Regions from separate parts of the Clostridium thermarum genome, predicted to be linked through region 3. Evidence: riboswitches for the same ligand, from Rfam matches in the RefSeq annotation. Region 3 holds a riboswitch; each other region holds the start of a gene.
The links. Region 3 has a riboswitch for S-adenosylmethionine ahead of FHY60_RS07015 (trans-sulfuration enzyme family protein). Riboswitches for the same ligand answer to the same signal wherever they lie in the genome.

Region 1 (14,259 bases), 740 kb from region 3:
TCTTAATGTGGGTTTCTCCGGTGGTGAAAAGAAGAAAAATGAAATACTTCAGATGATGATGTTGAATCCAAAGCTTGCTATATTGGATGAAACAGATTCGGGACTGGATGTAGATGCTGTGAAGATTGTATCAAATGGAGTAAAGGAATTTAAGAACGATGAAAATGCTATTGTGATTATAACTCATAACAGCAAAATCCTAGAATTTTTAAAGGCTGATTATGTTCATGTAGTACAGGACGGCAAAATAGTGAAAGTTGGTGACAGTTCCTTGATTAATGAAATAAATGAGAAGGGCTTTGCCAATATAGCTGCGGTTTAGAGGTTGAGGTGAAAATATGGAGAGAAAGAAGACCTATGTAGAGGATTTAGATAGGGGTCTGTATGACATAAAAAATGAAGACAGATACAGTTTTAAGGTATCCAGCGGACTTACTCCTGAAATAGTAGATGAAATATCTAAAGAAAAAAATGAACCTAAATGGATGAGGGATTTCAGACAAAAGTCCTTGGAAATATACAATAAAATAGAAATGCCAACCTGGGGACCATCCCTTGAGGAGCTGGATATGGATAACATAGTTACCTATGTAAAGCCGGATACAGATTTAAAGGCGAGCTGGAAGGATGTTCCTGATGACATTAAGAACACCTTTGAAAGGCTGGGAATCCCTCAGGCAGAAAGAGAATCACTGGCCGGTGTTGGTGCCCAGTATGATTCTGAGGTAGTTTACCACAGTATAAGAGAAGACCTGGTAAAACAGGGCGTTATATATACCGATATGGAGACCGCGGTAAGGGAGTATGAGGATCTTGTTAAGGAGTACTTTATGAAGTTAGTTCCTCCACAAGACCATAAATTTGTTGCCCTTCATGGAGCAGTTTGGTCCGGAGGTTCCTTCGTGTATGTTCCTGCAGGGGTTAATGTAGAGATACCACTGCAATCTTATTTTAGGCTTAATTCACCGGGAGCAGGGCAGTTTGAGCATACTCTTATAATTGTTGAAAAAGGAGCCAGACTACATTTTATTGAAGGATGTTCTGCCCCAAAATACAGTGTGACAAATTTACATGCCGGCTGTGTGGAGCTTTATGTTAAAGAGGGTGCTTACCTAAGGTATTCTACTATAGAAAACTGGTCAAAGAATATGATGAACTTAAATACTAAGAGAGCTACAGTAGACAAAAACGGTACCATTGAATGGGTGTCTGGTTCCTTTGGGTCAAAGGTTTCAATGCTTTACCCCATGAGTATCTTAAAGGGTGAAGGTGCCAGGGCTGAGTTTACCGGTGTAACCTTTGCTGCAAAGGGTCAGATATTGGATACCGGAGCAAAGGTTATACATGCTGCACCTTATACAACTTCCAACATAAACTCGAAGTCTATTTCAAAGGGCGGAGGAACAGCAGTATATAGGGGGGCTATAAAGGTTGCACCTAATGCACATCACTGTAAATCTACCGTATCCTGCGAATCTCTGATGCTGGACGATATTTCAAGATCTGATACTTTACCGGTTTTAGATATTTTGAATGATGAGGTAGATATGGGGCATGAAGCAAAGATAGGTAGAATAAGTGAAGAAGCTATATTCTACTTAATGAGCAGAGGAATAAGCGAAGAAGAGGCAAAGGCAATGATTGTCAGAGGTTTTGTGGAGCCTATTGCAAAGGAGCTTCCTCTGGAATACGCCGTGGAGATGAATAATCTTATTAAACTTGAAATGGAAGGCAGTATTGGTTAGGTGGTGAGACTATGAGTGAAATGTTGAAAGGCATAAATAATATACCTGTAAGAACCTGGAGATGGCTTGGTGTAAATGAAGCCAATGTTAAAGGTCAAGTTCCTGAAATAAGAGCATATAAGAAAAACCCTCTTAAGGAAGCAGAAGCTTCAGGCTATAAGATTACAGATATAAGGGAAGAAAAAAATGGAATAAAAATATTTGATAACAATTCTGATATAGGGATTTCCAATGACCTTACAGAGCTTGCAAGAAAAAGTTATAATACCGGTCATCTTATAGAAGCTGAAAAAAATAATGTTATCACAGAGCCGGTGTTCATACAATATCACATGGATAAGGAAAACCCTCACGTGATTGACAATAATTTAATTATTGCTGAGGAAGGTAGTAAAATAACTGTTGTTATGAAGTACTCCTCGGAAAAAGACGTTGAAGCTTTTCACAACGGCATTACAAAATTGTATGCCAAGAAGGAGGCAGTAATAAACCTAGTAAAGATTCAACTGATGGAAGATGATGGAATATATTTGGATGCCATAGCTGCTGTAGCTGAAGAAGGAGCAGAAATCAATTACGTGCTTGTGGAATTAGGAGCCCAAACCACCGTAACAAGCAATAAGAATGATATGCTTGGTAATAATGCCAGCATAAAGCTCTATTCTATATATCTTGGGGATAAGGAAAGACAAATAGATATAAACTATGTAATGAATCACTATGGTAAGGAATGTGAAAGCCTTATTGAGACCCGTGGTGCATTAATGGATAAAAGCAGCAAGATTTTCAGAGGTACTCTTGACTTTAAAAAAGGTACCAGCGGCTCCAAAGGAAAAGAAGAAGAATTTGCGGTACTCTTAAGCAGTGGAGTCAGGAACCGTTCAGTACCCTTACTCCTGTGCGGGGAAGATAATGTAGAAGGTCAACATGCAGCCAGCACCGGTAAAATAGATGAAAGCAAGCTTTTCTACCTTATGAGTCGTGGTTTTTCAGAACAAGAAGCTAAGAAATTAATAATAGAAGCTTCCTTTAAGCCTATTATGGATAGAATACCTCTCAACGAGGTGAAGGAGGAAATCTCTGAGTATGTCGGGAGGAGATTATTGAATGTCTAATAATTATCTACTGGACTTTCCTGTTCTAAATCAGACTATCAATGGGAAAAGGCTTGTGTACTTAGATAGCGCTGCTACTACACAAAAGCCTTTGTCAGTTACTAAAATGGTGCAGGAATATTATAATTTATATAATGCAAACCCTCACAGAGGTGCTTATTATCTCAGTGTAAAGTCTACAGAACTTTATGATACTGCCAGAGAGGCTGTTAAAGATTTTATTGGCGCCGGCAGCACCCGGGAAATAATATTTACCAAAAATGCTACGGAGGCCTTTAACCTGCTTGCTTACAGTTATGGAATAAATTTTATAAATGCCGGAGATGAGATTGTTATATCAATTGCTGAGCACCACAGCAATTTAGTACCCTGGCAAATGGTGGCTAAGGCTAAGGGGGCAGTACTTAAGTACATGTATACAAATGAGGAAGGTATTATTCCTGAAGAAGAGATTCAAAGCAAGATTGGTGAGAAGACAAAATTAGTGTCTGTTACACATGTATCAAATGTACTTGGTACAATTAATCCCATTGAAAGAATAATAAAAAGAGCCCATGAAGTAGATGCGGTAGTTATTGTAGATGGATCTCAGAGTATTCCTCATATGAAGGTTAATATAAAGGAATTAGATGCGGATTTTATGGTCTTTTCAGGACATAAAATGCTTGCACCTATGGGAATTGGCGTTTTATACGGAAAGGAAAAGTATTTAAACGCCATGCCGCCCTTTCTCTATGGTGGAGATATGATAGAGTATGTTTGGGAACAGGAAGCGGAGTTTGCAGAACTGCCTTTCAAATTTGAAGGTGGTACGCAAAATGTGGGAGGAGCTCTAGGCTTAAAAGAAGCCATAAAGTATCTAGACAAGGTAGGCATGGATAACATAAAAGTCACTGAGAAAGGATTAACAAGCTATGCCCTTATGAAGCTGGATCAGCTTCCCTATGTAACTATATATGGTACGCGGGATATTAATAAGAAAGCCGGAGTTATATCCTTTAATATAAAGGATGTCCATCCACATGATGTGGCATCTATTTTAGATGCTGACGGTATTTCAATAAGGGCCGGCCATCATTGCGCCCACCCACTTATGAAGTACCTGGGTGTAAATGCAACCTGCAGAGCTAGCTTTTATTTTTACAACACTGTAGAAGATATTGATATATTTATAGAAAGTATAAAAGGCGTCAGGAAGTGGTTAGGTTATGGATCTTAGTACAATATATACAGAATTAATAATGGAGCATAATTCCTCCAATCATAATAAAAGACATATGGACTCACCGGACTTGGTGCTTAAGGGCAGAAACCCAAGTTGCGGAGATGAAATAGAATTGGAATTAAAACTTAAGGATGATGTTATAGAGGACGCTTCCTTTACAGGAGCAGGCTGTGCCATATCCCAGGCTTCAACTTCTATGATGATTGATCTCATAAAGGGGAAGACTGTGGAAGAAGCAAAGCGATTAATGAATTTGTTCCTAGGCATGATTAAGCGAGAAATAACGGAGGATGACCTGCTAGATGAGTTAGAAGATGCAGCAGCATTAAAAAATATATCCAATATGCCAGCCAGGGTTAAATGTGCAGTATTATCGTGGCATACTCTAGGGGAGTCTATAAAATAAAGATCTTAAATTAAAGCTGTGGAGTTCTATTAGTGGACTGCCACAGTTTTTTTTAGTTTTTGCTTTAAAGAACTGTACTAATTTGGCATAAAACAAAGTGATTGTTTGGATGTATACTATAACAGATCTCTGTAAAAGAAATTACACACCTGTGAAATTCAAGCCTTTTCAAAAAAACAGTGCATGAATAATCGGTATAACAGCTATTGAAAAACTGAGATAATGGAAGATTGAGTGTGATAAATTAATTTGAACACAATTGAATCACGCTATTTATTGATAATGATTATTGATTAAAAATTAATATGAGATTATAATTTAATTAAGTTAAGAGTGAGAAATATCAGTATAGATTATCAAAAATAAAAAGAATTAACATCTATGCTGTGCGAAAAAAGAACATCAATGGAGGTGTAACAGGTGGATTTTAATATACTAATAGGTGGCCAGGCAGGTCAGGGAATGGACACTATAAGTGACTTCGTAGAAAAAGTATTAAAGATGAATGGTTACTACGTATTCTCAAACAAGGACTATATGTCAAGAGTAAGAGGAGGAAACAATTTTACACAGGTGAGATTTGGTGATGAACCTATCTTTTCTCACAAGGAAGAGCTAGACTTTATTGTAGCTTTGGATAAGAACACTGCTGAATATCATGTAGAGAGATTGAAGCAGAATGGAAACATTCTTATAGACGAAAGCATAAATTTCCAAGAAGATAGGGTTATAAGTTTACCGCTGATTAACTTATGTAAAGATCTTGGACTAAACAGAGCCTTTGGAATGATGGCGGCCGGTGTTACTTTAAAATATTTTGGTATTAATATCGAAGGCTTTGATGGTTTTATTTCCAAAAAATTCAATGAAGACGTAAGAAGAATAAACATTGAGGCAGTTTGGAAGGGCTATGGTTTAGTGGAAGCTAAAAAGCAGGCACCAAAGGTTGAAGCAGGAAATACACTTTTGCTGAACGGAAATACTTCAATAGCTTTAGGAGCTTTAGCTGCTGGCTTGGATTTCTATTCTGCTTATCCTATGACTCCAGCTACCAGTGTTATGACCTACCTCGCTAAAAAGCAAGTAGAAGCAGGCATTGTAGTTGAACAGGTTGAGGATGAAATTGCTGCAATCAATATGGCAATCGGCGCTTCCTATGCAGGAGCCAGAGCCATGACCGGATCCTCTGGCGGAGGTGTCTCTCTGATGGTTGAAACCTTTGGTTTAGCAGGTATCACAGAAACACCCCTGGTAATCGTGGATTCCCAAAGACCAGGTCCCGCTACAGGGCTTCCAACAAGAACAGAACAGAGCGATCTGAGTTTCTTACTGACTGCTTCCCACGGTGAATTCCCAAGAATGGTAATGTCTGTTAGAAATGCTGAAGACGCCTTCTATCAGACCTTTAGAGCTCTAAATATTGCAGACAAATATCAGACATTAGTATTGATTTTGACAGACCAATACTTGGCAGATTCTAAGGTTACAGTGCCAAGGTTTAACTTAGATGGCTTAAAGATAGAAGAATATATCTCCGGAAAAGAAGTGTTGTCAGAGGGAGAAGAATATAGAAGATATAAATTGACCGAGAACGGTATATCTCCAAGATTAATACCTGGTAAGGCAGAGGGTCAGGTAGTCTTGGTTGATAGTGATGAGCATACAGAAGAGTCTCATATCACTGAGTCAGCACACGTAAGAATTGCTCAAATGGAAAAGAGAATGAAAAAGTTAGAATTGATGAAAGAAGATGTACAAGAGCCAGAATACTTTGGTGTAGAAGCTCCGGAAGTGCTTTTGGTAGGCTGGGGATCGACCTATGGAGCTCTTAGGGAAGCAATAGCATTGCTGAATAAGGAAGGCATAAAGATTGGAGCCCTTTCCTTTGGAGATATATATCCGCTGCCAACAAAGCTATTAAGTAAGTATGCTGCTTCAGCAAAGGTAATAGTGAATGTTGAACAGAACTATACAGGTCAATTAGGCAAGCTAATTACTCAGGAAACCGGAATTTTGATGAGTAAGAGCATATTGAAGTATGACGGCAGACAGATAAATGCTGAGGATATTGTAGCAAGAGTAAAGAGTGAGGTGATGTAGATGTTGGATTTGAAATTATATAATAGCAAGGATGAAATTGCATGGTGCCCTGGTTGTGGTAATTTTGCTATATTGGATGCCATAAAAAGAGCGGCAGCTGAACTGGAGATAAGACCGGAGGATTTAATGATAGTATCCGGTATAGGCCAGGCCGCTAAAACACCTCATTATATTCGGGCTAACGGCTTTAATGGCCTTCATGGAAGAGCACTGCCACCGGCTCAAGGTATAAAGATGGTTAATAAAAATCTTAAAGTTATAGTAACCAGCGGTGATGGAGATGCCTATGGTGAAGGTGGAAATCACTTTATCCATACAATAAGAAGAAATATGGATATTACACAGATAGTTCATGACAATCAAATTTACGGTTTAACAAAAGGTCAAGGTTCACCTACAACTGCTTTTGGACAAAAGACCTCTATGCAGTTTGAAGGAGTTATGCAGCAGCCGCTAAACCCTCTTGCTTTAGCTATAGCTGCAGGAGCAACCTTTGTAGCCAGAACCTTTACAGGAGACAGAGAACAGCTTGTAGAACTGTTAAAAGAGGCAATAAATCACAGAGGCTATGCTATAATTGATATACTTCAGCCCTGTGTAACTTTTAATAAGGTAAACACTTTCAAGTGGTATAAGGAGAGAATTTATAAGCTGGATGAAAGCTATGATGCATCAGATAAGGCAAGGGCTTTTGAAAAAGCACTTCAGTTCGGTGATGACGGAATACCTACAGGGGTATTGTATAGAGAACTAGGAAAGCCGGTATTTGAAGATCTGCATCCAGTATTAGCAAAGGGGCAACTTCTTGCAGATAGAAAATGGGAAGTTAAAAACGTAGATATGTTCCTTAATGAGTTTGTATAATAATTAAAAAGTAAAATATAAAAGCAATTATAAAAAAGATCCGAAATTACTTTCGGGTCTTTTTTATTAAAATGAAGGAAAAAGCTTAGAAAATTTCATATTGTTGATTTAATTATGTTTTTTTCAGCATATATTTTAACATAAGAGTCTGCTGCAATAATTAATTTGGGGAGAGAAGTCTATGAACATTACCAAAATTCTGATACTTGCGATGATCAGTGAGGCAGTTTGGGAAACCTTTAAGATGACCTGGCAGAATGGTAAGTTATCTGCTGACAGAATTGGTGCAATGGTTATTGGGATTCTAATAGCCATATCTACGGGAATAGATATTATGGAGCTTGTAGAAATACCGATATTTATACCCTATTTAGGTACAATTTTAACCGGCCTATTAATCAGCAGAGGAGCAAACTTCATACACGACCTCCTGTCCAGTGCAGGCAATATGAGCAAAAACACAAAGTTTATAAAGAATAACACCACCACTGATGAATCTGATAAAAATTAGCATGCCTTAAGATCCTGTGTTGAAAAAAATACCCAACACAGGATCTCTTCCTTAATTGTTAATTATCCATTATTAATTATTAGAAGGAGGGAACAATTGCTCCTTCATACTTTTCTTCAATAAACTTCTTAACTTCTTCTGAAGTTAGTGCCTTTGAAAGAGCCTGTATATAAGGTTTATCTTCATTACCTTTCTTTACAGCAAGTACGTTAGCATAAGGTGATTCCTTATCTTCGATAACTATAGAATCTGTTGTTGGATTTAAGCCGTTTTCCATAGCGAAGTTTGAGTTAATTATAGAAGCGTCTACATCTGCTAGGGTTGTTGGAAGCATTGGAGCCTCTAATTCTTCTATCTTTATGTTCTTTGGGTTTTCAATTATATCAAGCTTTGTAACCAGCTCGCCATCCTTAAGCTTTATTATGCCATTCTTCTCTAAGAGCCTTAATGCTCTTGCTCCGTTTGTACTGTCGTTTGGTATGGATATTGTAGCACCATCCTTAAGCTCATCAAGGCTCTTAATCTTCTTTGAATAAAGTCCCATAGGTTCCAGGTGAACTTTAACAGTATAGGTCAAGTCTGTTCCTTTCTCTGCATTTGTTGCTTCAAGATAAGGTACATGCTGGAAGAAGTTGGCGTCAAGGCTGCCTTCATTTAATTCTGTATTAGGCAGTACATAGTCAGTAAATTCTTTTATTGTAAGTGTATAACCTTCTTTTTCAAGAATAGGCTTTACAATTTCAAGAATTTCCTTATGAGGTACCGGTGTGGCTCCTACGATTATTTCCTTTTTATCATCAGATTTACCGGTTTCTGTGCCAGAAGTTACTTCATTCTTATTTGTAGTATCTCCTGCGGTTGTATTTTTCTTTGTGCATCCCCCAAATGAAAGCAAAAGAACTGCTGCTGTTACAAGTGATAAAATCTTTTTCATAAAAATAGCCTCCTTTAAATTAATGAACTTTATTTTTTTAATATTTTATATAAAAAGTTGCCCAAAGTCTGGAAAACTTGAACAATTATTATCAGTATTATTACCGTATATATTGTCAGGTCATATTTAAAACGGTAATAACCATATGTTATGGCAACATTACCAAGTCCGCCGCCTCCAACAGCACCGGCCATGGCGGAATAACCTATAACACTTATAACTGTCAGGGTTATACCCAGCACTAATGATGGAATAGCTTCCTTCAACATAACTTTAAAAATTATTTGTGAAGTAGTCGCTCCAAATGATTTGGCTGCTTCAATTATTCCATAATCCACTTCTTTCAAAGCAGATTCCATGACTCTTGCAGCAAAAGGAGCAGCACCTATGGTAAGGGGAACAATAGCTGCATCAGTACCTATAGCAGTTCCAACTATGAGTCTGGTTAAAGGCACCATAAAAACCATTAGTATAATGAAGGGAAAGGATCTTAGGGTGTTAATAATAACATCTAAGGTTTTGAATATAAATTTATTAGGTTTTAAACCTTTCTCATCGGTTAATACTAAAATAATAGCAGGTATAGCTCCGAGAATTACTGCAAAAAGCGTTGAGAGCAACACCATTTTTAAGGTTTCAATAAGGGCAGGATACAAAATTTGAACAAAAGTATCTAAAAAAGCACTTAGCATATTTTCTAATTTTAAAAGTAAACTATTCAGATGCATTACAGAACCTCCATTCCTATGCCTTTATCTTTCAGATATTGCACTATCTTGTCCTTGTGAGCCTCTTCCACATTTATTACAAGGCTGCCTAAGACATCATCTCTGAATTTTTCTAGCTTGCCCCATACTATTGAAAAGTCAATATCAAGTTCTCTGGCCATAGAAGTTATAATACTGTTTTCGCTTGACTCCTTAGAGAAGAACAGCTTTATGTTGATACCCTTGCTTGGAAGCAGCTCTTCTTCACCCAGGAGTCTCTCCAGTTCTTCCGTTGGTTTGAGGAACAGTTCTTCTACATCACCATAGCCTTTGATTTCACCATCCTCCATCAGAACAACCTTGTTACAGATTTCTTTAATTACTTCCATTTGGTGAGTGACAATTACTATTGTTATGTTTAACTTATTATTTATCTCTCTAAGCAGCTGTAATATAGATTTAGTTGTCTTTGGATCCAGAGCAGAAGTAGCTTCATCACAAAGCAGAATTTTGGGGTTAAGAGCCAAGGCTCTTGCAATTCCAACTCTTTGCTTCTGTCCACCACTGAGTTTTGTTATGCTCCAAGTTTTTTTATCTTCCAGACCAACCAGAGTCAATAATTCATCTACTTTCTGCTGGATAGTATTTTTGTTGTAGCCCCAAAGCTCCATGGGTAAGGCTATGTTCTGGAAAACATTTTTGCTGGTCATAAGGTTAAAATTCTGAAATATCATGCCCAGGTCTTTTCTTAGGTTTCTCAGTTCATTGCTTGTCAGATTTTTCACCTCTTTACCATCAATAGCTATACTTCCCTCTGTGTAACTTTCAAGACCATTAAGACATCTTAGCAGAGTAGATTTTCCGGCACCGCTGTGTCCAACTATACCAAAGATATCTCCTTTTTCTATTGAAAAGCTGACATCCTTCAAAACTTCTTTATTTGAAAAACGCTTATAGAGATTCTTTATTTCAATCATGGTGATCCTCCTAGATAGTATTCAACTATATAAATTAATAACCCGAGGATAACCCCGGGTTAGATACCGAACTATCCTTATCTGTCAGCTTTCGCTGCAGGAATTGGCACCGTGTAAATCTACCGGTTGCCGGGCTTCATAGGGCCTGTCCCTCTGCCTCTCTTGATAAGAGTTATTGAGTTTTCAGTTTTAATGATATTGATTATATATCCTATATGTTTTATAGTCAATATGTTTTTAAAATATTTTTTATTTTTTTGGTGAAAAATATAATATACTTTAATTGCAAAAGTAAATTCCACCTCTCTAGGTGGTAAGAGTGGATTTTAATTCTACAAATATGAAAGAGTATAGAGAGTGGAATTTAGTAATACAAAATATTATTATATTGATATATGCGTCATTACAGTAATCCTTGCTTGGTAAGGAAGGAGTTTTTCATTATGGCTAAATTCAAACACTTTACGTTAGAGGAAAGAGTCTCTATTGAAATAATGCTTAAAGCCTCCCTTTCTTTCAAAGCAATAGCCCGAGAGCTTGATCGAGATTGTACAACCATTTCCAAAGAGGTTAAAAATCATATCATGTACAAGCGAACAGGTTCTTACGGTAGACCTTTTAACAACTGTATTCATCGTTTAACTTGCAACCATACATATCTATGTGAGAAATCACATTGTAGAATTCGACGCTGTCGCTTTTGTTCAGATTGTTCAAAATTCTGTTCTGATTACAAAGCATATACTTGTCACTTACTCTCTAAGCCACCTTATGTGTGCAATGGATGTGCTAGCCTTACAAAATGTACTCTGGAGAAAGCAATCTATAATGCTTCCTATGCCCATGATGAATATGTACTTCGTCGTTCTGAGTCACGAAGCGGCATAACTATTTCTGAGGACGAGATTAAACGTCTTGATAAAATCATAACCCCACTCATTCAAAGAGGTCAATCTATACACCATATCTGCGTTAATAACAGAGACCTTATCATGCATAGTGAAAAATCAATCTACAACTATATTGATTACAATCTTTTCTCCACAAAAAATATTGACCTTCCAAGAAAAGTTGTTTATCGTCCAAGAAAAAAGCTTAAAAATCATTTTAAAGTGGATAAGTCCTACAGAATTGGACGCACATATCAGGATTTTCTTGAATTCATGAAGGAAAATCCTGATACTCCAGTAGTTGAAATGGATTCTGTTGAAGGTACTAAAGGTGGTAAGGTGTTGCTCACTATCCATTTCGTTGATTCTCAGTTTATGCTTGCTTTTATTAGGGATGCAAACACTTCACGTTCCGTCATAGATATTTTCGAAAATCTTTATTTGGAACTGGGGCCTGACACTTTTCTAAAACTATTTCCTGTCATTCTAACTGACAACGGCAGTGAGTTTACAAATCCAAAGGCTATCGAGTTTGATAGGCAGGGAAACCGCATAACACGCATCTTCTACTGCGACCCTTCAGCGCCATATCAGAAAGGTGCTGCAGAAAACAACCATGAATTGATCCGGAGAATTGTTCCTAAAGGCCAGAGCTTCAACTCATTTCAACAGAAGGATATCTCATTGATGATGAGTCACATTAATTCTTATTCAAGAAAAAAGCTGAATGACCAGTCTCCATACTCGGTATTCAGCTTCCTTTACGGCGCTAAAACGCTCGCAAAGTTGGATTCAGAACTCATCAAACCAAATGAGATTATCATGAATCCGAGTTTATTAAAATATTAACCTACTCAAGCAGGGATTACCGCTGGCGCTTAAGTTAAAACTTTTTCAATGGGTGGAATTTACCTTTGCAAAAAAAACGGAAAATATTCACCCTTTGTTTGCTATACCCAAAATCAGCTGAAATCTGCTTGAGCTACTTAAATTATACCTCATTTTTGTCTAAAATAAGCAAAAAATTACTCTTATAACCAAAAATCTTATCTAGTATCGATTTTACGGTGGAAGTTAATTCTACAAAGTGGAAGTTAACTTTTCAATTCACCAAAATATAATATAGAAATTTAAGTATTGATAATAATATATGAGTTTCATGGTTAAAAATTACATTAATGATAAATATTTAATAATGATTTGATTTTTATGTGAATTTTTCAACAAATTTTCAAAAAAACATTGTAACTATAAATATCTTAGGTATATAATTGTAAATATGATAATATAATTCACATGATAAATTGTGAAAATAACTAGTATTTGGGGGAATTAAAATGAGCGCAAGGGGCTATGTAGAACAAGTATTAGCTGACCTAAAGAAAAACAATCCCGGTGAAAGTGAATTTCACCAAGCAGCTACAGAGATTTTAGAGTCTTTGGTACCTGTATTTGAAAGGCACCCGGAATACATGGAAGCCGGATTGTTAGAAAGAATTACTGAACCGGAAAGAATTATCATGTTTAGGGTTCCATGGGTAGATGACAATGGTAAGGTTCAGGTTAACAAAGGCTACAGGGTTCAGTTTAACAGTGCAATTGGACCTTATAAGGGAGGATTAAGATTTCATCCTTCAGTAAATTTAAGTATTATTAAATTTTTGGGCTTTGAGCAAATATTTAAGAATTCCTTAACTGGACTTCCTATCGGAGGGGGAAAGGGCGGTTCCAACTTCGATCCAAAGGGAAAATCTGATGGGGAAATTATGCGTTTCTGTCAAAGTTTTATGACAGAACTTTATAGGCATATAGGTCAAGATACCGATGTTCCTGCCGGAGATATCGGTGTAGGTGCAAGAGAAATAGGCTATATGTATGGACAATATAAGAGAATCAGAAATCAATATGAAGGAGTGCTGACTGGTAAAGGCTTAACTTATGGTGGTAGCCTAGTAAGAACAGAAGCAACCGGTTATGGTTTAGTATATTATACAGAAGAAATGCTAAAGAGCAAGGGCTTAAGCTTTGAAGGGCAGACAGTGGTAGTATCCGGTTCAGGTAATGTTGCTATATACGCTATCCAAAAGGCAACTGAACTTGGTGCGAAGGTTGTAGCTTGCAGTGACTCTAATGGCTATGTATATGATAAAAATGGAATTAACCTTGAAACAGTAAAAAGACTTAAAGAGGTTGAGAGAAAGAGAATAAAGGAGTATGTAGTGGAACATCCAGGTACTGAATACCATGAAGGCTGCAGCGGAATCTGGACTATTCCCTGCGATATTGCTCTTCCTTGTGCAACTCAAAATGAATTAGATGAAAAGAGTGCACAGATATTGATTAGAAATGGCGTTAAGGCAGTTGCGGAAGGTGCTAACATGCCCACAACTCTGGAAGGCACAAAGTTATTCCAAGAAAATGGAGTTCTCTTTGGACCAGCTAAAGCTAGTAACGCAGGCGGGGTTGCATGCTCAGCTCTTGAGATGTCACAAAACAGCTTGAGAATGTCATGGACATTCGAAGAGGTTGACAGCAAGTTAAAGACCATAATGAAAAATATCTATGCAACAAGTGTAAAGGCTGCTGAAGAATATGGCTTTGAAGGAAACCTTGTAGCAGGTGCAAATATTGCTGGTTTCTTAAAGGTTGCAGAAGCAATGATGGCTCAAGGTATAGTTTAACCAAAGTTTTAAAAGGCGGGATTATCTCGCCTTTTTGTGTTTTGTGGAAGTTATTGATATAATAAAATTGTGCAAACTATTATATAATAGTAATTATTATTTGA
Region 2 (14,259 bases), 660 kb from region 3:
GGATGACTATAAGCTTTAACGGGGCAGACTACAAGGATATAATAGTAAGGGTTGATGTTCAGCAGCTAAAGAGAGTTATAATTAATTATAATAAAAGATTTTTCTCATCTTCACTGAGAAAAATCTTCATTCATTCTTGACATTTAATTATAATAAGTAAGGCGTTTCTTGATATACATAGTAATTCAGCCAGTTTGAAAACAGCAGATTAGCATGACCGCGCCAGTTTACAATTGGTGCTTTTGTTGGATCATCTTCCGGGAAGTAGTTTTTAGGTATTGTTATATCCAAGCCCTTGGATATATCTCTGTCATACTCCCACTTTAAGGAGTTGGCATCGTATTCGGAATGGCCCATGACGAAGATCTGCTTTCCATCCTTTGAAGCAACTATGTGAACACCGCTCTCTTCTGATTCTGTCAATATAAGTAGTTCAGATATTTTTGCTATGTCTTCTTTTCTCACTTCGGTGTGTCTTGAATGCGGCGCATAGAATACATCATCAAAGCCCCTGACCAGCTTTTCATTTCGATAATTGATCCTGTGGGGAAAAACCCCAAACATCTTTTCCGAGAGAGGATATTTAGCTATATTATAGTGATAGTATAAACCGGCTTGAGCTGCCCAGCAAATGTGAAAGGTAGAGGTTATGTTCGTCTTGCTCCATTCCATAATGGCTGCTAACTCTTCCCAATAGTCTACTTCCTCAAAGGCCATCTGCTCTACCGGAGCACCGGTAATAATAAGCCCATCAAACTTCTTATCCTTTACCTCGTTGAAGGTACTATAAAAGGTTATAAGATGTTCCTCCGGGGTATGTTTTGACTTGTAGCTTTCCTGATAAAGCAGGGTTATTTCCACCTGAAGCGGTGTATTACCCAAAAGCCTCAGCAACTGGTTTTCTGTAGTAACCTTTATAGGCATAAGGTTTAATATAGCTATTTTTAAAGGTCTGATATCTTGATGATAAGCCCTGTCTTCATCCATAACAAAAATATTCTCACTGTTTAATAATTCTTTAGCAGGTAAATTGTTTGGTATCTTAATTGGCATATAACTTCCCTCCACTTGATCTAAATTATGTATTTATGGGCGTTGAGAACTGCCATATGATCATTCATTATAAAAGCCCCCTTTTTATTTGAAATTTAAAATTATAAGAAAAACTTTTCCCCAAGTTATGTTTTTCTTCATTAAAAAAACCTCTTCAGATAGAAGAGGTCAATAAACATGGCGCTTCTATCTTTCAGCTAACTGCTGCTGGAATTAGCACCTTGCTTATACAGGTTGCCGGGTTTCATAGGGCCAGTCCCTCCACCACTCTTGATAGACTAAAATATTTGGTTTTATATGTATATTACATGAACATATATTGTTTGTCAATACAATTATTTTAATGAATAATCAGTTATTGAGGTTGGAGCTGTTTCATATTTGAAAAAATTGCGTTAATACGCAATTTTCTTTTATTCCTGACAAATAAGCTTATTTTCCATATAAAGTTTGGTACTTTAGGTCGCATGGAAAATATTGAAAAATGAGCAAAGTTTATGATAAAATTGTCCTACAGATAATTACTTATATTGTTGTTAAGTGATAATTTATTTGTAGGGAGTGATACATATGACAAGAAGATATTACATTATATTCCTTGTGATATCTCTCATAATCACCATAGCTACTGCTTCTATAAAATTGTCCCAAAATAGAGTTATGGCCATTTCTGGTAAAGCTTATAATGCTGAAAACATAGATCAATTGATTGAGGAATCTCCAATGATAATTGTTGGCGAGGTAATAGGCAAGAAGGATAGTGTAAAGGAAAAAAGGATAAATTATAAAGTGTCAGAAGTTAAGGTTCTTGAAATATTGAAAGGAAATATATTGCTGGATAGTGAATCTGTAAACGTTATTCAAATGGATATTGCACAAGACCCTGCTGTTAAAGAGGGAGAGAAGGTTTTGCTGTTTCTGGAAACCTATAAGGGACAGGGATACAAGGACGGTTATGTATGTGTAGGCTTAAGCCAAGGTTATTATAGAATAAAAAATGACAAGCTTGAACCCTCTGGAACTCTTTCATATTCCTTTAAAAAGAGTATAGAGGATAAGCAGAATATTGTAGAATATATAAGGTTACAGGCAGCTGTAGCTTTAGAGTAAGATGAATATTTTGTTATGGATGAAAATGCTAAAGATTTTTGGCATTTTCATTTTTTTTATAATGTTAAGGAATCATTCTTTAGTATAGAAAACATAAAGAATAATCATTATAAAGAATAGAAATATAAGAATAAAAGAAATTTAGATAATTGTTATTGACAAATTTTTGCTTTACACATATAATAGTATCATAGAATACATAGTAAACCAATAGGAATTATACAATGTTTATATATAATATGATTTAGGAGGAATAAAAATGGCAAAGATAGCAAAGAATTTAACAGACTTAATAGGCAATACACCACTATTAGAATTAACATCTTACAACAGAAAAAAGGGACTAGGTGCTGAAGTCGTTGCAAAGCTTGAATATTTTAACCCTGCCGGTTCAGTTAAGGATAGAATTGCCTTTGCAATGATTACCGCTGCAGAGAAAAAGGGACTTATTAAGGAAGGTACTGTAATTATTGAGCCAACTAGCGGAAATACTGGAATAGGTTTAGCTTTTGTATCAGCAGCTAAGGGATATAGACTAATATTGACAATGCCAGAAACAATGAGCATTGAAAGAAGAAAACTCTTAAAGGCCTTGGGAGCAGAATTGGTTTTAACTCCTGGTTCTGAAGGTATGAAGGGAGCAATACAAAAGGCCCAAGAATTAGCAGCAGAAATACCTAACGCCTTTATCCCACAACAATTTGCTAACCCAGCAAATCCTGAAATACACAGAAATACAACTGCACAGGAAATATTGAGAGATACCGATGGCAAGGTTGACATTTTTGTGGCAGGAGTAGGTACCGGCGGTACTGTAACAGGTGTTGGTGAAGTATTAAAGGCTGCAAATCCTAATGTTAAAATAGTAGCAGTTGAACCATTTGACTCACCGGTACTATCAGGAGGCAAGCCAGGTCCTCATAAGATACAGGGAATTGGTGCAGGGTTCGTACCAGATATATTGAACACCGAAGTTATTGATGAAATTATTAAGGTTAAGAATGAAGATGCCTTTGAAACTTCAAGAGAAGTAGCAAAAGCAGAAGGATTATTAGTTGGAATATCCTCTGGTGCAGCACTTTATGCAGCAACTGAATTGGCTAAGAGGGAAGAAAACAAGGGTAAGAGAATAGTTGTATTATTACCAGACACCGGTGAAAGATACTTATCAACAGTATTATTTGGTGATAATTAACAGATATTATATATGGTACAAAGGAATTCTACATTGCCAGAATTCCTTTTTATTTTGTTTTGCAAGAAAAGGATTCAAGACTGTTGTTTGAATTGCATTATTTGATATAATAAGTTAGATGAGACTCGATATTTGGTAAGACAGTTTATGGTAGTTTAATGAATAATTTAGGATTAAATAAATGGGGGAATAGAATTGAGTGAATCAGATGTAAAATTAGAGCAATTAAAAAGTATATTAAGAGATATGGGAAGTGCTGCTCTTGCTTATTCAGGAGGTGTGGACAGTACTTTTTTACTCACAGTGGCAAAGGAAGTGCTTGGGGACAAGATTATTGCAATAACCGCAAGATCCTCGACCTATCCGGAAAGAGAGTTTAATGAGGCTTGTCAATACATAGAAAAATTAGGAGTAAAACATATTGTTATCTATTCTGAAGAGTTAGATATAGAAGGTTTTTCAAAGAATCCAAAAGATAGATGCTATTATTGTAAAAAAGAATTGATGACTCAAGTTAAAAATATTGCAGAAAAGCATAGTATAAATGTACTTTTGGACGGAAGTAACTATGACGACTTAGGTGACTACAGACCTGGTATGAAGGCCGCAAAGGAAATGGGTGTAAGAAGCCCCTTGAAAGAGGCCATGTTCACAAAAAAAGATATTCGTCAGTTGTCAAAGATAATGGGGGTACCTAGTTGGAATAAACCTTCCTTTGCATGTCTTGCTTCAAGATTCCCCTATGGACATGAGATAACAAGAGAGAAACTCAAAATGGTAGAAGATGCTGAACAGTATCTGATAGATTTGGGCTTTAGACAGCTAAGAGTAAGACATCATGAAGAAATAGCAAGAATAGAGGTAAGCCCGGAGGAAATGCTGAAACTTTTCGATTTGGAGCTTATGGATAAGATAGTAAAGAGGCTTAAGGACATAGGCTTCAAATATGTAACAATGGATATGCAGGGCTATAGAACGGGAAGTATGAATGAGGTTCTGCAATTGGACAATAATAAATAACTAAGAATTAATAATTATTCAATATTCATCACATTATAAGGAAGTGGTTATATGCTTGTGTATTTTGACAATGGTGCTACCACCAAGCCCTATGAGGAAGTAATCGAAGCTGTGGCGGATACTATGAGAAACAATTTTGGAAATCCTTCTTCTGCTCATGGTATCGGGCTGAAGGCAGAGAAAAAACTAAAGGATGCAAGAGAAAGGGCTGCAAAGACACTGAACTGCAGTCCGGAGGAAATAATTTTTACTTCCGGCGGCAGTGAAAGCAATAACTTTCTAATAAAGGGCTTTACAGCTCCCGGTGCCCATGTAATAACCTCTGTAATTGAGCATCCCAGTGTGCTGAATACATTAAAAGATTTAGAAGGGTCAGGTATAAAGGTAACATATTTAGGTGTGGACAGTGACGGAAGAATATCTCTTGAGGAACTTAAAAATAGCTTGAATAACGATACAAGGCTTATAACTATAATGCATGTAAACAATGAAATTGGTGTAGTCCAGGATCTTGAGGCCATAGGTAAATTGATAAAAGAAAATAGTCCCAGGGTTAAATTTCATGTTGATGCCGTACAAGGTTATGGAAAGCTCAAAATAGATGTGAAAAAGGCTCAAATTGATCTGCTTTCTGTCAGTGGACATAAAATACACGGGCCAAGAGGGGTAGGATTTTCATACATTAAGAAAGGATTATCCCCAAAGGCACTTATTAGTGGAGGAGGCCAGGAAAGGAACTTCCGTTCAGGTACAGAAAATCTTCCGGGGATTGCAGGTTTTGTAGAGGCGGCAGAGAAGGTTCATACTAACCTTTATGACAACTACAACAAAGTAATGGGATTGAAAGAATATTTTATAGAGAGACTTGGAAATATAAAAGGGATAAGGATAAATAGTCCCAATACAGAGCACTTTTCTCCATATATTTTAAGTGTTAGCTTCCCAGGTATAAGAGGGGAAGTTCTGCTTCATCTATTGGAGGAAAAAGGCGTGTATGTTTCTACCGGGTCTGCCTGCTCCTCAAAGGGGCATGGAGATAGCCACGTATTGAAGGCTATCGGACTTAAAACTGAGGAGCTAAAGGGAACCATAAGGTTTAGCTTTAGTGAGTTCAACTCAAAAGAAGAAGTAGATTATACCATTGAGGTATTGGAAAAAAGTTTAAAGTTTTTAAGGAGAAATTAGGATGAGAAAACTATTACTGATTAAGTATTCATCAGAAATATTTTTAAAAGGACTAAACAGAAGCAGCTTTGAAAGAAAGCTTAAAAGCAATATAGCAGCAGTGCTCAAGGGCAGTCAATATGAATTCATATCTGACCAGGGAAGATGGTTCATCTACAGTGAAAATCTAGATGAAGTTGTGGAGAAGGTTAGAAGAGTATTTGGTGTGGAAGAGGTATGTATTGTTACGGAAGTTGAGCCAACTATGGAGGCTATAGGTGCTCAGGCAATAAAGGAAGCAGAAGACTTTGGGAATGCTACTTTCAAAGTTGAAAGCAACAGAGCAAATAAAGCCTTTCCGCTGAACTCCATGGAACTTAGCCGTGAAGTAGGAGCAATAGTACTAAGAAATGTGAAGGGATTAAAGGTAGATGTACATAAACCACAAAGAGTATTAAATGTTGAAGTCAGAGAACGTGCCTATGTATATTCAAAAAGAATAAAGGCTGTAGGAGGCCTGCCCTATGGCATGGACGGCAGTACCATGCTCATGCTATCTGGGGGCATAGATTCACCGGTGGCAGGCTACATGATGGCACGAAGAGGTGTAGAACTAAGCTGCATATACTTCCATAGCCATCCTTACACCAGTGAAAGAGCTAAGGAAAAGGTAAAGGACTTAGCAAGAATATTAAAGGGTTATACCGGACATATCACTCTCTACGTTGCTCCCTTCACTGATATCCAAATGGCCATAATAGATAAATGTCCGGAAAACGAACTGACTATTATAATGAGAAGATTTATGATGAGACTTGCCTGTGCAGTGGCCGAGAAATATAACATTAATTCCGTAACCACCGGCGAAAGTATCGGACAGGTAGCCAGTCAGACTATGGAAGGCCTTATGGTAAGTAACGACGTTGCTGACAGACCGGTGTTCAGACCTTTAATAGCTACTGATAAGACAGATATAATGGAGATTTCAAGGCAGATTGGAACCTATGAAACCTCAATCCTGCCCTACGAAGATTGCTGTACAATATTTGTACCAAAACATCCAAAGACTAGACCAAGAGTTGACCTCATAAGAAACTCAGAAAGTGTATTGGACATCGAAAAGCTAGTCCAAGACGCTATTGACAATATGGAAGTTTACAACTTATAAAAAAACTAAGGCCATAGTCTTAGTTTTTTTATCTGGCAATTTTCTTCCACAGGCACTAACCACAACAAAATAAAAACATTGAATTTTATCGCTATATATGGAATAATAGAGACTGGTATCAAAAAATTTAAAGACGTCATATGGCAGAATGAAAACCTATACCATGCAAGCAGGGGAGCAGCTAGTACAGGATATGTTACCTTGTTTAGGGGTCTTAATGGTGTGAAATCGAAAGGAGAAAAAAACATGAAAAAAAACCTGACAGTACTAGTAGCAGGCTTGATGCTGACAGCTATGCTCACCGGATGTGGAGCGAAGAAAACGGAAGAAAATTATGTAGCCACAGTTGATAAATATAAGATAACTGAGAAAGAATATACTTACTTTCTAATGGATACAAAGAATAAGATTGAACAAATGACTTATATACAAGATGAAGCTGGCAGAAAGGAACTTTGGGAGGGAACTCTCGGAGATAAACCGGCCCAGGAGTATGCTAAGGAGCTGGCATTAGAGAGTGCAAGAGAATTCAAGCTGTTGTTAGAAGCTGCTAAGTCTGCGGGCTATAAGGCAGATGAAGAAGAAGTAAAGAATACAAATGCTGAATTGGATGAGCTTGTAGCATCTTTAGGACAAGGACAAGAAGGACTAATTGCCTTTGAGAAAAAATATGGTCTGTCTGTAGACCAGGTAAAAGCTATGAGCAACGATTTCAATATAATCCAGAATTATTACAAGGGTGACATTGAGAAAACTAAGTTTACTGATGAAGAAATAAAGCAGTATTATGAAGAGAATAAAGAAGAGTATGGAGACCAGGTAACAGTTAAGCATGTTCTATTTATGACAGTAGACCAGACCACAAGAAAACCATTATCTCAGGAGAAACAGGATGAGGCTAAGAAGAAGGCAGAAGATATATTAGCACGTGTCAAAGCTGGGGAAGATATTGGAGAACTTGCAAAACAATATACAGAGGATCCAGGTTCAAAGGATAAGGGAGGAGAATATACCTTTGGTAAGGGACAGATGGTACAGGAGTTTGAAGATTGGTCCTTTAGTGCAAAGGTTGGAGATGTTGGACTGGTTAAAACCGAATACGGCTATCATGTAATTAAACTGGAGAAAACAGGCCTGGATGCTGTTAAATCTCTGATAAACAGCAAGCTTATAGAAAAGAAGTTTAGTGATCTTATAGAACAATGGGTAAAGGATCCAAAGAATGAAATAGTAAAAAATCAAGCGGTATATGACAGTATAAAGGTGTATACTCCTGAGGAAACACAAGAAACAACAGAGCAAAAGTAAAAAAACGCTATAAAAATACGCCCGGAAATTCCGGGCGTATTTTTATGCAGATTGTTAATATGTCATATTTATTTAGTCGCTGCTATCTTTTACACCTCTTTTTTTACACCGACGAAGTTAGTTGACGATTTCAGGAAAGAACACCTTACCACAAAGGAATCACCCCATGTTAAAATCAGTAAAATGAAATATATGATCCTATGATTAAGGAAATCGGTTGCAGAACACCGTGAAACATTAAACGTTTACTGCTTTAGGAATTTGTTATTATATATTTTTGATGACAAATAATGGCCGTGAATTATGCTTTAAAATTTCTTTTATTAAAGATATTAATTGAATAAAACATGTTTTTAGAATAAGTTTTTCTCAATTATATATAATATTAATATAAAATTATTGGATTTTCCCCTCAAATGCAGTAATATAGCGGTCTGGAGAGAAATTAGCAAGATCTTATTGAAAACAGGTTATTGTGTATTATTACAAAAATTACTTCGATTTTTCAATGATTTGAATATAAACTAACAATAAAACAAGAAAAAATTCTGAATTTATTTCAAATTATCTGAAAGTAGATATTGAATAATTTAAAATGGTATGGTATTATAAAGTTAGTGCTAACGTTTGCACAAATTGTTAAGACGTAATGAAGAAAGGGATAAGAGGTGAAGGAGCAAAAAACTTAGCAGTATAAAAAGCTCCGGAAAAGTGTAATGTTGTTGAAGAAAGAGAGTTATACAGGGTCAATTCGTTACTAGAATCTTATGCATAAGCAGGATTTTAAAATAGTATATTTAAAATGGAGGGATTTTCATGTTAAAAAAGTCTAGAAAGGTTATGTCCTTGGTTCTGTCTGCAATAGTGGTAGGTTCCTTATTTGTTGGCTGTAAGGCAAAAACAGAGGAACCAGCAAAAACTGGAGGAGATGAAACCAAGGCGCCTGCAACTGAAAAACAAAAAGTTTCATTAAAGGTTTGGGGTTCACAGGAAGACCAAGCTCTATTGGGCAAGATGATTGAATCCTTTAAGGCTGCTCATCCAGACAAGGAATACACCATTGAACTAGGTGTAGTAAGTGAAGCAGACGCTAAGACCAGATACTTAGAAGATCCAGCTGCTGCTGCCGATGTTTTCAGCTTTGCTAACGACCAGCTTTATGATCTTGTTAATGCCGGTGGATTATATGAAGTTACTAGAAATAAAGATGCTATAATTGCTGCTAACAGCGAAGGTTCAATAGAAGCTGCAACAGCTGGCGATAAATTATATGCTTATCCAATGACAGCTGATAATGGTTACTTTATGTATTATGATAAGAGTGTTGTAAGTGATGAAGATGTTAAAACATTAGACGGTATACTTGCAGCTGCTGATAAGGCTGGAAAGAAAGTATTTATGGATGTATCTAACGGATGGTACATTGCTTCCTTCTTCCTTGGTGCTGGTGGAACATTAACAATGAAAGACGGAAAGCAGGTTATTGATTGGAACAACGAAACTGGAGTTAAAGTCGGAGAAGCTATAAAGGCATTTACTGCTCATAAGGCTTTCTTAACTGGCGATGACGCTGTATTAACTGGTGGGTTCGGTGAAACTATAGCAGCCGGTGTTTCAGGTACTTGGAATGCAGAGGCTATTAAATCAAAGTTAGGCGATAATTTTGGTGCAGCAAAACTTCCAACCTTCACTGTTGATGGAAAACAAGTACAAATGGGTAGCTTTGCTGGTTATAAGCTAGTTGGTGTTAACAGCCAGACAAAGTCCCCTGTAGATGCAATGGATTTAGCTGAGTGGCTGACAAATGAAGAAAACCAAGCTTTAAGATTCAAAGAAAGAGCTATGGGACCTTCAAACAAGAAAGTTGCTGAAAGTGCAGAAGTTAAAGCAAATCTTCCATTGGCTGCATTATCAGAACAAAGCAAATATGCAACATCTCAAAAAGATGTATCTGGCAGCTATTGGGCACCAGCAGAAGCTTTCGGAACTGCTATGGAAGCTAAGGATTATTCAAAATCAATTAAAGAACAATTAGATGCAATGGTACAACAAATTCAACAATAATTTTATTAATACTGTAGAAAAACGGCTGGAAGTATTTCTGGCTGTTTTTCTATACTAGCCTATGCAGGTTTTAAAATATCACAAAAAATAACGGAGCGAATGGCCTCCGAAAATTCATTTGATAGTAATGGAGGTATTATGGAAAATATTAAGGTGCCCAAAGATAGTATATTTAAGAATCTTATTCACGCCTTGACAAAAGGTAATATTGTTTCAAAGTTAAGCTGCATTGTCATGGGGCTTGGTTGTGTTTTAAGAGGACAAATAGTAAAGGGATTGCTGTACTTAGCCTTGCAATTAACCTACTTGACATATATGGCCACTTATGGTTTGGATTATTTAAGTAAAATAGGAACCTTGGGAACAGCTGCACAGACACAGATTTGGAATGAAGAACTGCAAATTTATGAAAATGTTCCTGGGGATAACTCTATGCTGATTCTACTATTCAGCGTAATAACTATAGTTATTTCTATAGCAATGATTATTGTTTATGCAAAGAGTGTATCTGAATCATATTATAATGAACAACTAAAAAAAGCTGGTAAGAAACCAAACAGTTTTATAGAGGACTTGAAATCATTATTCGATAATAATTTTCATAAGACTCTTTTAACTTTACCTGCTTTAGGAGTTATTTGTACTGTTATATTACCAATTATTTTTATGATCTTAATTGCGTTTACTAATTTTGATAAAACTCACCAGCCACCGGGAAAATTGTTTACCTGGGTTGGATTAGAAAACTTTAAAAATATATTTTGGAATAATCCGCTTCAATCCCATACTTTCACTCAACTTTTCATATGGACTATTATCTGGGCTATTTGTGCCACTTTTAGTAACTATATACTTGGCATGATATTAGCCATTATGATAAATAAGAAAGGCATAAAGTTTAAAGGCTTCTGGAGAACAATATTCGTTTTGACTATAGCTGTTCCTCAGTTTGTAACCTTACTGCTTATGTCAAGAATGCTTCAAGAGTTGGGACCGGTAAATGTACTCTTGCAAAATCTAGGATGGATAAAAGAACCAATAAAATTCTTAACAGATGGAACAAATGCTAAGCTTACTGTAATTATAGTAAATATGTGGATAGGTATTCCATATACCATGCTTATAACTTCTGGAATTCTAATGAATATCCCTGAAGAATTGTATGAAAGTGCAAAAATTGATGGAGCTGGTCCTGTAACTATTTTCAGAAAGATTACTCTTCCATATATGCTTTTTGTAACTACACCGTATTTAATTACACAGTTTATTGGAAATATCAATAACTTCAATGTTATATTCCTATTAACGGGCGGAGGACCTATGACTTTGAAGTATTTCCAAGCCGGAGAAACAGATTTGCTTGTAACATGGCTCTATAAACTTACAGTAAACGAGCAAAATTATTCCTTAGCTTCTACTATAGGAATTATTGTATTTGTAATTAGTGCTACACTGTCACTGATAACCTACAACAGGTCTGCATCTGTTCAAAAGGAGGACACTTTTCAATGATTAATAGAGAAAATTTATATAGTAATAAGGGAAAAAAGTCCGGGCTAAACAGCTTTAAAACAAGAACTGCTATTGCAAATGGATTGATATATTTCCTTCTAACAGTGCTAGCTATAATTTGGATTATCCCCTTGGTTTGGCTTGTAATAGCCTCCTTGAGAAAAGAACCGGGAGCTTATACACCTTATATTTTACCAAAGGAATATACTTTTGATAATTATATTAAACTGTTTACTAATACTCAATTGTTCAACTATCCTAGATGGTTCAGAAACACCTTGGTCGTTGCAATCTTCAGCTGCATATTATCCACTCTGTATACTCTGGGAGTGAGCTATGCACTAAGCAGACTTAGATTTAAGTTGAGAAAACCCTTGATGAACGTTGCTTTGGTCCTTGGAATGTTCCCTGGATTTATGTCTATGATCGTTATATACCATATTATAAAGGCTATAGGGCTTGAACAATCACTTACTGCACTGGTTTTAGTTTATTCCGGTGGAGCTGGACTGGGATACTATATTTCAAAGGGCTTCTTTGATACTATTCCCAGGGCCTTAGATGAGGCAGCTACCATTGACGGGGCTACCAGGAGCCAAATATTCTGGAAGATAACCTTACCGCTTTCAAGGCCAATCATAACCTATACTGTATTAACTTCCTTCCTGGCGCCTTGGATGGATTTTATATTTGCCAGTGTAATAATGAAGGACAATTACAATAATTACACCATCGCTGTCGGACTATATCAGATGACCACCAGAGAAAATATATACAATTATTTCACCCAGTTCTGTGCAGGTGCGGTATTAATTGCAATACCAATTACCATCTTATTTATCATAATGCAGAAGAACTATGTTGAAGGTGTTACTGGAGGTTCTGTAAAGGGCTAAGTTATATTGGAGGAAATATAGGTAATGAAAAAGGGCTTATTGGTATTTATAATTTTTATGATGTCCTTTATGGCAGGGTGCGGTAACCAGGAAAAGGTCAACATCATAGAGGATAATTACAGAAACTATTATGAAATATTTGTACGTTCCTTCTACGATTCTGATGGTGACGGAATAGGGGACCTTAAAGGGATTGTAGAAAAGCTGGACTATTTAAAGGACAATGATTTTAAAACAAAAAATGACCTGGGTATAGACGGAATATGGCTTATGCCCATTATGCCGTCACCAACCTATCATAAGTATGATGTGACAGATTATTATTCCATAGATCCTCAATACGGCACTATGGAAGACTTTGAACAGTTAATTGCAAAGTCTAAGGAAAGAGGCATAAAAATTATTATTGATCTGGTTCTGAATCATACTTCAGCAAAGCATCCTTGGTTTTTATCAGCGGTGAAAAGCTTAGCCATAGAACCCTGCGGACAGGATGTTTGTGTTCATGCTGAACTTTGCAGAGAACATAATAAATATGTTAACTATTATAATTTCAGTCAGGAAAAGAAATCTGGATATCACTCTGTGGGTATGCCCACCGGCTGGTATTATGAAGGAGTTTTCTGGGATCAGATGCCGGATTTAAACCTTGATAATCCAGAGGTAAGAAAAGAAATCGAAGATATAGGCAAGTTTTGGATAGACAAAGGTGTAGCAGGTTATAGGCTTGATGCCGTTACTTCTTTCTATACAGGTAACATTTCTAAAAATGTAGAGTTTTTAAAGTTCTTCAATGACAAAATGAAAAGCTATGACAGTGATATTTATATAGTTGGAGAAGCATGGTCTGATGCGAATTCCATAGCTGAATACTATAAGAGCGGAGTGGATAGCTTTTTCAATTTCCCTCTGGCTGATACCACTGGTAAAATAGTAGCTGCTGTGCGAAGTAAAAATGGAGCACAACTTAGCAAGACCTTGGAAGAATATCAGAAGAAAATAAAAGAGACTAATCCAAAGGCCATGGATGCTCCGTTTATATCTAATCATGATATGGGAAGAAGTGCAGGATTCTTAGGTGGGGATTTAGCTTCTGAAAAAATGGCTGCGGCTCTGTACCTAATGATGCCTGGAAATTCCTTTATTTACTACGGCGAAGAGATAGGAACCCTTGGATCCGGAAAAGATGAAAACAAAAGACTGCCTTTATTGTGGTCTGCTGCTGACAAGACGGGAATTACCTATGCTCCGCCAAATGCTGACTATAAAGGCACTATAGAGGCCGGAGTCATGGAACAGGAAAAAGATGAAAATTCACTTCTGCAATTTTATAAAAAAGCCATAAGAATAAAAAATGAAAATCCTGAAATTCAAAGAGGAGTATTGACTTCTATAGATCTTGGAAATGATGCACTGTGTGCTTATAGTTTAGAATACGAAGGATCAAAGGTATATATTGTTCACAACCTGTCAGTAGATCAGGTTGAACTAAAGCTTTCAAGTGAAGAATATTCAAAGTTAAAGCTTAAGGAAAGCTTAACAACAGATGATAAAAAGATTATATTAAAGAATGGAAATTTAACAATGCCGGCAAGATCAACGGCCATTTTAAAGTAACACCTTTTAGAAAAAAGCATCTCCTGCAGGAGGTGCTTTTTCTAATTGATAATCAATAATGTTAAAATGAATTAAGAAAGTACATTGATATTATAAATTACTATGTTAGAATTAAATTATTATGAAAAGAAAATCATATTTATAAAAGGATG
Region 3 (4,907 bases):
AAGGCCTACGGAAATTCTAAGTAACCCCTTTGATATTCCTGCCCTCTCCAATTCTTCTTCACTGAAGGCCCTGTGGGAGGTTTTAGCGGGATAAGAAATGGCCGTACTAACTCCCGCAAGACTTGGAACCAATTTAATAGTTTCAAGTTCCCTAATCAGGCCATAGGCTCCCTTTTCTCCATCTACTAAATCAATGCTCAACATTCCTCCATAATAGTCCCCACGGAATATTTTCTTTGCAGTAATGTGATGGGGTGAACTTTTAAGGCCTGGATAATAAACAGTCTTAACTTTTGGATGGTTTTCTAAATACTTCGCTAACTTTAATGCATTATTTGAATGTTGTATCACTCTGAGCTCCAAGGTTCTCAAGCTTCTTACCAAGAGCCAGCCGTCAAAGGGGCTCATGGTAGGTCCGTATAATACTCCTGTAGAGCTTATCTGTCGCATGGTTTCCTTGTCAGAAACTACTATGCCCGCTGTGATATCACTATGTCCGCATAGATACTTTGTGGCACTGTAGACAACTATATCTGCTCCCAGTTTTAAAGGTTGGCATATCACAGCGGTTGCGAAGGTATTATCTACAATCACCTTTGCATTATGGTCATGGGCAATTTGAGCAATTTTAGGAATATCCAAGACCTCCATCAGTGGATTGGATATAGTCTCGATGTATACAAGCTTTGTGTTTGTTTTAAAATACTGTTCCAACCTATCCTGTAGAGGGTCCACAAAGGTAACCTCTATATTAAACCTTTTTAACTCAGTCTTAAAAAACTGATGGCTGCCGCCGTATAATACGTTGGCAGCAATAATGTGGTCCCCGGCCCTTACTTGAGACAGAATGGACATAGTTATGGCAGCCATTCCGGAAGAGTAAGCCTGAGCATCCTCTCCGCCATCAATATTGTACATTATTTCCTTTAGAGCATCGTAGACCGGATTGTTCATCCTTGTGTACACGTAGCCTTCCTCTTCCCCAGCATAAACCTTATCCAAGGTTTCTACATCATCAAAGGAGAACACAGAGGTTAGCGTTATGGGTAAAGTTTTACTGCGTGATACTGAAGGAGGATTTCTATCTCCCAAGTGAACCAGCTCTGTCATTAAACTCTTTTCCATGTTGACCCCCTACTCTTTTTTTCTGTTTTTTCATAATAAATAAAAAGCCTCTTCAAAAGAAGAGGTTCCATTTGCAACAAGGTCTCTTCTTATCTTTCAAGTACTAACTTGCAGGAATTAGCACCATGCATCCGTTACCATGCTGGTTGCTGAGACTTCATTGGGCCAGTCCCTCTGTCTCTCTGGATAAGAATGTTATATTCAGATATTACTAAACATGATACCAGTATAGCAGAGGCTTGTCAATCATTATCTACAGATTAATATTATTATTTTCACCTTACATCTACAGCAACATATGATGTATTATAACATCCTACTAGAAACATTGAAAAAATATGAGGTGAAAACGATGAGTTACTGCAAAATGCCCTACAAAAACATTTCCCCCTCCAGAGCCCGGAAGCTTTTGAAACACGATCCAAATATTCTCCTGATCGACGTCAGATCACCGAAAGAGTATATGGAAGCACATATTCCTGGAAGTGTCAACATCCCAATAGAATTTTTGGAATGGGAAATCTGTAATTTACAATTGTCTCCTTTCATACCAATAATGGTGTATTGTAAGACCGGACTCCGTGCCACTTCTGCAGCATGGTTACTGATTAGCCTAGGTTTTATAACCGTATATAACCTAGGCGGAATTGACCGCTGGCCCTATAGACTTGAGGGATGAAAGCAGAGGGACGTTTTGCTTGCCATCTTTTAGCCAAACAAAACGTCCCCTTACTGCTTAAGAGATTTTATACGCAGTATCTTCCTTCTTTATAGTTTTAATCCTTCTCAAGAGCTTTACTGATATTAAATGATTTATATTTTCTACCTTTGCTATATATTGTTTTAGAGTCTGAAATTCTCCAACAACTTCCTTTAACAAGAGCCTTTCAAATATTTGCCGTATGGTATGTACGTTTTGCAGCTCCTTACTGTGGTTCATATTGTTAAGAATAAAGTTTACAGTCACTGCCAGACTTTCTATAAGCTCTTCCTGACTATAATTCTTTTTCAAGGAATTTTCAAAGGCCATAATCCCTTCTTCAGGGAGGCTTACACTGTCTTCGATTATACTTTTAAGTACTTCTTTTGTATATCCAATTAAACAATTTTTTCCCTGGCATCTTATACAATAGTTTTCTCCAAGGCATATGTTTTCTATTCTTTCATTAATTTGATTATAATACTGATATAATTCCTCTGAAACCTGCTTAAAGGTAGATAGCTTGCCCTTTTTTCTTTCTTCTATAGTGGGCTTTAAAATCAAGAATACACAAAGTGCCAGTACAATAAAGAAGATTATTATATTTACTGGAGTCAGGTATTCCTTTGGTAAGGTGGCAAACAATTTTGTAATACCAAAAAACATAAATATGGCTGCAGAAGCAATCTTAATAGTAAATTCGGGTATTCTGTTACCGAGCTTACTTCCTACCAAAATACCTAAGGACCCTGTAATAACCATTCCTGTTACTGTACCCATTAGAATAAACAATGGATATTGAGCATCAGCAGACAGAGTAATTGCTGTGAGCTGGGTCTTATCCCCTAACTCTCCTATGAAAAAGGCTATGGCAACGGTAAGTACCGGTCCAAAACTGCTTTTAGCTTCTTCTTCATCTTCTTCCTCTTCTGCTCTCAGTGTCCATAGAGCAAATCCAATAAAGGAAATACCCGCAACAATTTGTATAATGTTAATGGGTATTAACTTTGACATATAAGCTCCAAGTGCTACGGCAACACCATGATTTAGTAAAGATCCGATAAAAATACCAACTAACACCTTTCTGACCTTATACCTGGTGGCAAAGGCCATAGCTAAAATTTGTGTCTTGTCCCCCATCTCTGCCATGAAAATTAGGAACATTGCCTTAATAAATTCCTGTATCATTTTCTAACCCCCATAATAATAATAAAATAAAAAAGGCGAGGCCTTTAGACTAATATACCCACAAGGCAGATATACTAATCTAAAAGTCTCGCTTCTTTAGTTCTAACTCTAAAGCAAATAGGACCAGGATTGCTCCATTATGTTGACCCTATTTATGGCACAAAGCCACAGCTACTCCCTTTTAAGATATTATTCCTATACAAATATATCATAATTTATCTCTATAGGCAAGACTGGACACTTCAACTTTTCTAAAAGTTTTATGTCCAAGCCTTACCTCGCTTGAACTTTTGTAATAACTATGCTATTTATAACCTTCTGTTAGAAAGCGACTTTTCTTCTAAGCATCTTAATTCCTCAATGATGCTCTTAAACTCTTCCTTATCTTTGACAGAATCAAAAACCGCCTGTTGTAACAACTTAAAGAGATTTTCATATAAATACTAGGCCTAAGTGAAGAGTTTTCCATGACAAATTCCCCCCCTTTCATAGATAACACAAACTAAAGGGCACTTTGGTCACAAAATATATAAAAATTTAAAAGGACTATTCAACATTTTGTTTTTATAAAATGTTGAATAGTCCCTTGTCAACCAATATTAAAACTTAGCAAACCTATCTCTTACCTTTTCTTCTCCCATTACATGCATTATGGTATAAAGGTCTGGAGTATTTGCCCTGTGGGTTAAGGCAGCCCTGACCACTGCAGCCACATCTGCAATCATACCCTTGAAGTTTTCTGGGTTAGCCTTGAATTCCTTCCTATTAGCAGTATAGCCTAGCTGCTCACCAACAGCCTTTAACTCTTCGAACCAAGTGTCCTTATCGGCATCAAAGTTGTAAGCCTCAGCATAGGCAGCTATTATTCGTTTTGCTTCTTCCATATCAACGTTCTTTGGAAGCTCTATTTGATCTACTGTTTCTTTATAGAATAGTTCATCAAAGAAGTAGAAGATCTTCTCTCTAACATCCATCCACTTTGCATAGTCTTTTCTTGGTTTTGGACCTTCCCTATCTATGTTGAAAATTTCTTTAGCCATGGATTCATTAGCAGTTACCAATTCATACATTTGTGGATCGAATTCCTTTGCCCACTCTGTATATTTCTCATATACCTCTGTGGCTTTCATTCTGGAGATTACATCTTTTGAAACGTCACTTAGCTTTACCAGGTCAAATAAGGCACCACTTTTACTCATCTTATCTAAGGCAATTTCAAAATCATAGCTGTCTGCAAAAGGATTTTCTGCCCTCCAGGTTTCAAAACCTGAATTAATTATATTTAACAGATATTCTATTACGGACTGTACTGGATATCCAACCTCCCTGTAATAGGAAACGGCAGCCTCGGGGTCTTTTCTTTTTGAAAGCTTTCTCTTTGATCCCTCATCCTGTTTCATAATGGTTGGAGTATGAGCGTATTTTGGCGGCTCAAAGCCAAGCACTTCAAATAGTTGAAGGTGTATAGGTGCAGATGACAGCCATTCTTCTCCCCTGATCACATGGGTTGTTTTCATTAAGTAATCGTCGACTACATGAGCAAAATGATAGGTTGGTAGTCCATCACCCTTTATCAATACGATATCCTGATTGTTTTCCGGGAACACAACCTCTCCCTTTATCAGGTCCTGTAATACTACCTTGTTATCAGAATTGCCCGGTGACTTTAGTCTAAGTATATAGCTTTCTCCTCTTTCAATCTTCTCTATCGCTTCTTCTGTAGAAAGATTTCTGCAGTGAGCATACTCTCCGTAATATCCCGGAGTTATCTTTTCAGCTATTTGCTTTTCTCTTAAGGCATTAAGTTCGTCTGCATTACAAAAGCATGGATAAGCCAAGCCCTTAAGTATTAAATGCTTTGCAAAAGTCTTATATATTTCAGCTCTTTCACTTT

Region 1: it holds a riboswitch for S-adenosylmethionine, as region 3 does, so the genes downstream of both, FHY60_RS10380 (methionine ABC transporter ATP-binding protein) here and FHY60_RS07015 (trans-sulfuration enzyme family protein) in region 3, are expected to answer to the same signal.
Region 2: it holds a riboswitch for S-adenosylmethionine, as region 3 does, so the genes downstream of both, metA (homoserine O-acetyltransferase MetA) here and FHY60_RS07015 (trans-sulfuration enzyme family protein) in region 3, are expected to answer to the same signal.

What each region holds. Positions count from the first base shown of each region.
Region 1 covers NZ_CP040924.1:2,289,102-2,303,360, reverse strand. Annotated here, with positions in the region: gene sufC (Fe-S cluster assembly ATPase SufC) at 1-322, shown strand, start outside; gene sufB (Fe-S cluster assembly protein SufB) at 339-1,745, shown strand; gene sufD (Fe-S cluster assembly protein SufD) at 1,757-2,860, shown strand; gene FHY60_RS10415 (cysteine desulfurase) at 2,853-4,079, shown strand; gene sufU (Fe-S cluster assembly sulfur transfer protein SufU) at 4,069-4,491, shown strand; gene FHY60_RS10405 (2-oxoacid:acceptor oxidoreductase subunit alpha) at 4,912-6,591, shown strand; gene FHY60_RS10400 (2-oxoacid:ferredoxin oxidoreductase subunit beta) at 6,592-7,455, shown strand; gene FHY60_RS10395 (hypothetical protein) at 7,637-7,966, shown strand; gene FHY60_RS10390 (MetQ/NlpA family ABC transporter substrate-binding protein) at 8,046-8,900, opposite strand; gene FHY60_RS10385 (methionine ABC transporter permease) at 8,930-9,592, opposite strand; gene FHY60_RS10380 (methionine ABC transporter ATP-binding protein) at 9,628-10,584, opposite strand; SAM riboswitch class I at 10,659-10,756, opposite strand; gene FHY60_RS10375 (IS30 family transposase) at 11,028-12,323, shown strand; gene gdhA (NADP-specific glutamate dehydrogenase) at 12,812-14,155, shown strand.
Region 2 covers NZ_CP040924.1:891,950-906,208, forward strand. Annotated here, with positions in the region: gene FHY60_RS03835 (histidine kinase dimerization/phospho-acceptor domain-containing protein) at 1-140, shown strand, start outside; gene metA (homoserine O-acetyltransferase MetA) at 148-1,053, opposite strand; SAM riboswitch class I at 1,237-1,333, opposite strand; gene FHY60_RS03845 (hypothetical protein) at 1,624-2,163, shown strand; gene cysK (cysteine synthase A) at 2,423-3,358, shown strand; gene larE (ATP-dependent sacrificial sulfur transferase LarE) at 3,554-4,378, shown strand; gene FHY60_RS03860 (cysteine desulfurase family protein) at 4,430-5,563, shown strand; gene thiI (tRNA uracil 4-sulfurtransferase ThiI) at 5,565-6,710, shown strand; gene FHY60_RS03870 (peptidylprolyl isomerase) at 6,957-8,018, shown strand; gene FHY60_RS03875 (extracellular solute-binding protein) at 8,835-10,082, shown strand; gene FHY60_RS03880 (carbohydrate ABC transporter permease) at 10,221-11,594, shown strand; gene FHY60_RS03885 (sugar ABC transporter permease) at 11,591-12,490, shown strand; gene FHY60_RS03890 (alpha-amylase family glycosyl hydrolase) at 12,515-14,107, shown strand.
Region 3 covers NZ_CP040924.1:1,557,998-1,562,904, reverse strand. Annotated here, with positions in the region: gene FHY60_RS07015 (trans-sulfuration enzyme family protein) at 1-1,125, opposite strand, end outside; SAM riboswitch class I at 1,212-1,318, opposite strand; gene FHY60_RS07010 (rhodanese-like domain-containing protein) at 1,454-1,804, shown strand; gene FHY60_RS07005 (TMEM165/GDT1 family protein) at 1,862-3,013, opposite strand; gene gltX (glutamate--tRNA ligase) at 3,613-4,907, opposite strand, start outside.